3 regions of the Streptomyces sp. NPDC029164 genome follow, and region 2 is predicted to be linked to each of the others. Evidence: riboswitches for the same ligand, from Rfam matches in the RefSeq annotation. Region 2 holds a riboswitch; each other region holds the start of a gene.
The links. Region 2 has a riboswitch for cyclic di-AMP ahead of ACZ4VT_RS28530 (LysM peptidoglycan-binding domain-containing M23 family metallopeptidase). Riboswitches for the same ligand answer to the same signal wherever they lie in the genome.

Region 1: it holds a riboswitch for cyclic di-AMP, as region 2 does, so the genes downstream of both, ACZ4VT_RS19005 (transglycosylase family protein) here and ACZ4VT_RS28530 (LysM peptidoglycan-binding domain-containing M23 family metallopeptidase) in region 2, are expected to answer to the same signal.
Region 3: it holds a riboswitch for cyclic di-AMP, as region 2 does, so the genes downstream of both, ACZ4VT_RS10265 (M23 family metallopeptidase) here and ACZ4VT_RS28530 (LysM peptidoglycan-binding domain-containing M23 family metallopeptidase) in region 2, are expected to answer to the same signal.

What each region holds. Positions count from the first base shown of each region.
Region 1 is NZ_JBVHWW010000018.1:90,641-92,893, reverse strand. It holds gene eno (phosphopyruvate hydratase) at 1-34, opposite strand, end outside; gene ACZ4VT_RS19005 (transglycosylase family protein) at 309-1,010, opposite strand; cyclic di-AMP (ydaO/yuaA leader) riboswitch at 1,014-1,186, opposite strand; gene ACZ4VT_RS19000 (transglycosylase family protein) at 1,463-2,253, opposite strand, start outside.
Region 2 is NZ_JBVHWW010000033.1:93,125-95,377, forward strand. It holds gene ACZ4VT_RS28525 (tyrosine-protein phosphatase) at 1-745, opposite strand, end outside; cyclic di-AMP (ydaO/yuaA leader) riboswitch at 1,061-1,247, shown strand; gene ACZ4VT_RS28530 (LysM peptidoglycan-binding domain-containing M23 family metallopeptidase) at 1,251-2,204, shown strand.
Region 3 is NZ_JBVHWW010000008.1:86,828-89,080, reverse strand. It holds gene ACZ4VT_RS10270 (GntR family transcriptional regulator) at 1-284, opposite strand, end outside; gene ACZ4VT_RS10265 (M23 family metallopeptidase) at 469-1,269, opposite strand; cyclic di-AMP (ydaO/yuaA leader) riboswitch at 1,283-1,441, opposite strand; gene ACZ4VT_RS10260 (M16 family metallopeptidase) at 1,659-2,253, opposite strand, start outside.

The sequences.
Region 1 (2,253 bases), on a different contig from region 2:
GGGCTACGACGACGTCGATGGACGGCACGAGCATCTCCTTCTGGGATGTGACGCTGGGTGTGCGGTGGCATGTCAGGCCGTGGGACGGCCTTGCCGCTTAGAGCCTAACCGGCCCGGGGCACTCGACCGGCCGACCGCCCGACCCCTGGGACGAAAAAGGGCCCGAATACCCCTCTTCCGGGACATAGGTCTCCGGTTCGTCGCCCGTTGTCCGGTACGCACGCCGCCGCCCGGCGCGTGGGGGGAGACGCGCCGGGCGGGGGGAATGCTGTGCGTTGCGTACGCTCTTGCGGCTATTGCCGCAGTGTTCAGCTGAGCTTCAGCTTCTGACCCGGGAAGATCAGGTCGGCGTCCGAGACTATGTCCTTGTTCAGCTCGAAGAGCTTCTCCCAGCCGCCCTTGACGCCGTTGACCTCGGCGATGGTGCCCAGGGTGTCGCCGGGCTTGACCTCGTACGAGCCGTTGCCGGTCTTCGGGGCCTCGGGGGCCGCCGGGCGCTCGGAACGGGTGGTCGGGGCCTCGGAGCGCTTGGTCTCCTTCTTCGGCGTGGCCTTCGGGGTGGCCTTCGTCTCGGTCTTCTTCGAGTCGGCCTTCGGCTTGTTCTGCGTCGAGGTCTCCGTGCCGCCACCGGCGTAGGAGGAGTTCGACAGACCCTTGCCGCAGTGCGGCCAGGCGCCCTTACCCTGGCCCTTGAGGACCTTCTCGGCGACGGCTATCTGCTGGGACTTCGAGGCCTGGTTGGCCTGCGCGGCGTACGACTTGCCGCCGTACGCGGCCCACGTCGAGGACGAGAACTGCAGTCCGCCGTAGTAGCCGTTGCCCGTGTTGATGGACCAGTTGCCGCCGGACTCGCACTGCGCGACCTTGTCCCACTCGGACGCGGTGGCGGCGCTGGCGGTGCCCGCGGCCATCAGGGGGGCGGCGACGGCCACACCGGCGACACCGGCGAGCGTGACGATGCGGACGGCCTTGGAGGTGCGACGGTGCTTGCCCTTGCCGGAAAGCAGCATGGAGTTTCTCCTCACCGACGCCTACGAGGTGAGCTGTCGGGTTCGGGCGAGTGAGTTGCCCGGCCGTGCGACCTAGCGCACGTCTTAACCCCTAGCCGGTGGCGTGACCGTCTCTCAACGGCCGCTCCCGGCGCCTACCTTGGTTCCCCCGCTCCTGCCTTCGGCGCTTGACGCGACGACTGTTCCCCCCGTCCGCCGGCAGGATTCGGCGATGCGGTCGAAGGAGCCCGCGGTGGCGGGCGAATCAGAAGGTAGACAGGTCTCTCCCCGATGTTCAACGAGGAACATCGGGGAGAGAGGGGCCCTACTTGCGCTCTCCGCAGGGGCGTTTGCGCAGGTGAGGACGGGGTTTGCGGAAGCCCCGGGGCGGGACACGCCAGTTGACCGGAAGAGACACATGTCTCACTTACAGATAACCGACAATCAGTTCTTTCCGGGCGCCTGAAGTGTCCTTATTGCATGGTTAGATCCAGGTTCTGTCCGGGCTTGATCAGGTTGGCATCCTCGCCGATGACCTGCTCGTTGGCCTCGTAGAGGCCGTTCCAGCCGCCCTTGACTCCCTTGGCAACCGCGATGGTCGCCAGGCTGTCGCCCTCCTGGACCGTGTACGTGGGGGCCGACGCGGCGTCAGACGGGACGGGGGCCTCGGGCGCGGGAGCGCCGCGGTGCTTGCCGCTGCCCTCGGCCGGAGCGCCTTCCGGAGTGGCGCCCGGGGTCGCCGGGGCGGTCGGGGCGGCCGGGTCCGCCGGGGTCGCACCCGGGGTGGTGGTGGGCGGGGTCGTGGGCGCCGAGGGGTCCACCGGGAGGGTCGGAGCCGTCGGGTCGACGGGCGGCAGCGGCGTGGTGCCCGGGGTGCCCGGGACCGCCGGCTGCGACGGGTCGACGGGAGGCGCCGTCGGGGCGTCCGGCGCCGGCATGACGGGGAGTCCGACGGACGGCGCGTCGGGGATCAGGAAGGGGCTGCCTGTCGGGCTGGGGGCCGCGTGGGTCGGGGCGCCGAAGTCCTTGGCCGGCTCGCCGCCGGTGGTGGACGGGACCGCGTCGTCCGGGCGGGAGGGCGAGGGGGCGATCGGGCCGGAGGTGCCGGGCAGACCGGGATCCACCTTGGCGGCGGGGCCCTGCTGCTCCAGTCCCGCCGAGGTGGCGCACAGCGGCCACGCTTGCGGTCCCTGCGAGGCCAGCACTCGCTCGGCCACGGCGATCTGCTGGGACCGGCTCGCGAGGTCGGCGCGCTCGGCGAAGT
Region 2 (2,253 bases):
GCCCGAGGCCCTCCGCCAGGTAGGGGTCCACCCCGCCCCAGGTCTCGTCGATGGTCTCGAAGGCGGCGACCAGGTACTCGGCGCGGGCGTCGAAGAGCGGTGCCAGCAGCTCCATCACCTCGGGGGAGCGGGCCTCGTCGGACGCGCTGCTGCGGCGCACCCGGTAACGGCGGTGCGGGGCGTTCGACTCCAGGTAGTCCGCCACGATCGCCTCGCGCCCGACGCCCAGCGCGAGCAGGGTGACGGCGATCGACAGGCCGGCCCGGTCCTTGCCGGCCGCGCAGTGCAGGAGGGCCGGGACGCTGTCCTCGGCGAGCGCGTGCACGACCCGGCTGTGCTCGGCGGTGCGCTGCTCGATGATCCTGCGGTACGAGTGCGTCATCCGGGCCGCGGCCTTGCCGTCGCCCAGGATCGTGCGCAGCTGGGCGAGGTCGCCCTCGCGCACCAGCCGCCAGAACTCCCGGCCGTCGGCCGGATCGGAGAGCGGGATGTTCACGTTCCGTACCCCGGGCAGTTCCACGTCCGGCCCCTCCAGCGCGTGGTCGGCGCCGTTGCGGAAGTCGAAGACGGTGTGGAGGCCGAGCGAGGCGAGGAACTCTGCATCGGTTTCGGTGGCATGCGCGAGATGTCCGCTTCGGAACAGTCGTCCCGCCTTGACCCTTCGGCCATCAGAAGTCGGCAATCCGCCCACATCACGGAAATTGCGCACTCCGGTCAGCTCCGGCTCCTGTATCTGCTGGGTCACGGGAACTCCTCCGCTTCATGGTGAGACTTCTGTCCGAATTGAGCTGTTTGGCGCCAACTTGCCATATCCGGAGGCGAGATCGGGCACGTCCCCGTGAGCCAGATCATACGGTGACCGTGAGTGCCTGATCGCGAATGCCGAATGGCCCCGTCAGAGCGGTTGTTGACGGCGGGTAATGGACGCAGGGTGACCAGAATTCCGCCGATTCCTCAATCCTGTGATTCCGTCAGGAAATTCGCGGCTTGTTCCCCGCCGTCGCAAGGGTTTACCTTCGCGATCGATCCGGGTGGATCGCCGAATCCTGCCGCCGCCCGGAAACCGCACCCGACTATTCGCGCGGCAGGAGCGGGGGAACCAGGTAAGCCGCTGTCCCGGAGATCTTTTCGGAGATCTTTTCGCCGGGACGGCTCGGGGTGAAGACGTACATGTCCCGTACATGTACGGCCGGACATCTCCAGTCCGAACCCGACAGCTCACCTCGCAGGCGCCGGAGAGGAAGTTCGCCATGCCTGCAAAGGGCAAGCACCGCCGTCCCAAGTCCCTGTCGATATCGCGCGGTTTCGCCGTCGCAGGCACCGGTGGCGCGGCCCTCGCGCTGCCGCTGATGGGCGCCGCGGGCGCCCAGGCGGCCGGCGCCCCGGCCGCGGCGACCGCGGTGGCCCCCGCCGTGGCCCCGCAGGTCCCCGCCGCGCTGCAGGCCGCGCCCGTCGCCGCCGTGCAGGCCGCCCCGAGCGTCTACACGGTCGTGCCGGGCGACTACCTCTCCAAGATCGCCGCCGAGCGCCACCTCTCCGGCGGCTGGGAGCAGCTGTACGCCGACAACCGCGAGGCGGTCGGGGCCAACCCGTCGCTGATCCACCCCGGCCTGAAGCTGCACCTCGGCGGCGTGGGCGAGGCGGACCCGGTGGACGCCGCCCCCGCCCCCGCCCCCGAGGCCGCCCCCGAGGCGGCGCCGAAGGCGGCACCGAAGGCGGCACCGAAGCCGGCCGCGAAGGCCGCCCCCGCGCAGCAGGACTCCGAGGCCGGGGCGCCCGCCGCGCAGAAGTCGGCCTCCGGCTTCGTCTCCCCGCTCGGCAACACCGGCGTCTCCACCCAGTACAAGGTCGCGGGCAGCATGTGGTCCTCCGGCTACCACACCGGCGTGGACTTCATCGCGAGCTCCGGCACCACCGTCAGGGCCGTCGGCGCGGGCACCGTGGTGTCCGCCGGCTGGAGCGGCTCGTACGGCAACGAGGTCGTCATCCGGCACGCGGACGGCAAGTACTCCCAGTACGCCCACCTGTCCCAGCTGTCCGTCTCCTCCGGCCAGAGCGTCACCGCCGGGCAGACCCTCGGCCTCTCCGGCTCCACGGGCAACTCCACGGGCCCGCACCTCCACTTCGAGATCCGTACGGGCTCCTCGTACGGCTCCGACATCGACCCGCTGGCCTACCTCCGCTCGAAGGGCGTGAGCATCTGACGGCACCCGCCGTCGGAGCGGGAACACACATGAGGCCGGGACCCGAGGG
Region 3 (2,253 bases), on a different contig from region 2:
CGCCGGGCGGCCCGGGCGGCCGCCAGGGGCTCCAGGAGCATCCGTACCTCCAGGAGGTCCCCGGCCTCCTGCTCGGTCGGTTCGGCCACACAGGCCCCCGCGTGGCGCCGCGTCGTCACGAAGCCCTCGGACTCCAGGGTCCGCAGCGCCTCGCGGACCGGGACGCGCGAGACCCCGTACCGGCGGGCCAGCACCTCCTCGGTCAGCCGGCTGCCCGGCTCGAACACCCCGGAGACGATGTCGTCGCGGATTGCTGTGCATACCGCGTGCGCAGGAATACGCAAGACCGGACCTCCGCCTATTTCCGACTGCCAGCGTCATTGCACGCACGCATGCGCGTGCTGCGACTCTATTGCAACACACGATAATTTCCGAGAGCGCCCGGAAATGCGAAACATTTGCACAGAGACGCAACACGAAGGCCCCGGCTCGGGGAGCCGGGGCCTTCGGAAAAGGTGCGGGACGGAGTCAGAGGCTGACGCCGTGCGAGCGCAGGTACGCGATCGGGTCGATGTCCGAGCCGTACTGCGAGCCCGTGCGGGCCTCGAAGTGCAGGTGCGGGCCGCTGGAGTTGCCGGTGGAGCCCGACAGGCCGATCTGCTGGCCGGGGGTGACCTGCTCGCCGACGGAGACGTTCAGCGAGGTCATGTGCCCGTACTGGGTGTAGGTGCCGTCGTTGTGCTTGATGACGACGTTGTTGCCGTAGGCGCCGCCCCAGCCGGCCTCGACGACGGTGCCGAAGCCCACCGCGTGGACCGAGCTGCCGGAAGCCGCGTGGAAGTCGATGCCGGTGTGGCTGCCGGAGGACCACATGCCGCCGCCCGCGTGGTACTGCGTGCTGACGTACGAGCCGTCGACGGGGGCGACGAAGGTGTTGAGGCGCTTGCGCTCCTCCTCGCGGGCCGCACGCTCGGCGGCGTCGCGCTCGGCCTTCGCCTTGGCCTCGGCGAGGCGCTTGGACTCGGCGGCCTTCTGCTTGGCCTCGGCCTCCGCCTGCGCCTTGGCGGCGGCGTGCTCGGCGGCGCGCTGCTGGGAATCGGCCTGGTCGGCGATGTCACCCGCGAGGTCCTCGGCGACGACCACGGCGCCCAGCCCGTTCTCGGGGGCGGAGCTGCTGTGGTTGTCCGCGGCGAAGGCCGGGGCGGCGAGGGAGCCGACGACACCCGTGGTGGCGATCGCGGCGATACCGGCGTAACCGGCGGTCTTCTTGCTCAGACGGCTGGAGCCACGGTGCTTACCGGTACCAGCGGGACGACTGCCAAACGCCATGAAGGGTTTGATCCTTTCCTTCCTTCTCGCCTACCGGGTTAGCTGACGGGTTCGGAGCAGGAAGGTCTCCTACGGGCCTCCTCTTGCGAGGGGGTCCGATTCACCCCAGGGACACATGTGGGTCCCCGGCTCCCCAGGCTCGCGCCTGACGGGGACTCGGCGATCGCTGTCCGGTGCCGCGGATGCGGCGGGCACAACTGACGGACAGCACGGCCGACGCTAGGCGGATCATCAGTCAATCGCCAAACAGACGCGCCTTTTTGTTGCGTACGCCACACCGCATACAAGCAACCTAGCCACCAAACGGACAAAAGGGGCTCCGGCGGATAAGCTTGCCAGAGCCCCTGCGCGATCCGTCGGTCGGCCGTCAGCCGGCCATCACCGACAGGTCAGTTGGTGACGACCGTGACGTCCCCGATCCCGAGGGCGCGCACCGGCTCCTCGATCACTGCCGCGTCGCCCACCAGGACCGTGACCAGGCGGTCCGCCGGGAAGGCCTTCACGGCCGCCGAAGTCGCCTCCACCGTGCCCGTTTCGGCCAGCCGCGCGTACAACTGCGCCTGGTAGTCGTCCGGCAGCTCCTGCTCGACCTGGTCGGCGAGGGTGCCGGCGACCGAGGCCGCCGTCTCGAACTTCAGCGGGGCCACGCCCACCAAGTTCTGTACGGCCACATCGCGTTCGGCGTCGGTCAGACCGCCCTCCGCGAGGGTGCGCAGCACCTTCCAGAGGTCCTCCAGTGCCGGACCGGTGTTCGGGGTGTCCACCGAGCCGCTGATGGCCAGCATCGAGGCGCCCTTGCCGTCCGCGGTGGAGCGCAGCACCTGGCCGAAGGCGCGCACGCCGTAGGTGTACCCCTTCTCCTCGCGCAGCACCTTGTCCAGGCGCGAGGTGAGGGTGCCGCCCAGGCAGTACGTGCCCAGCACCTGGGCCGCCCAGACCTGGTCGTGGCGGTCCGGCCCGATCCGGCCGATCAGCAGCTGCGTC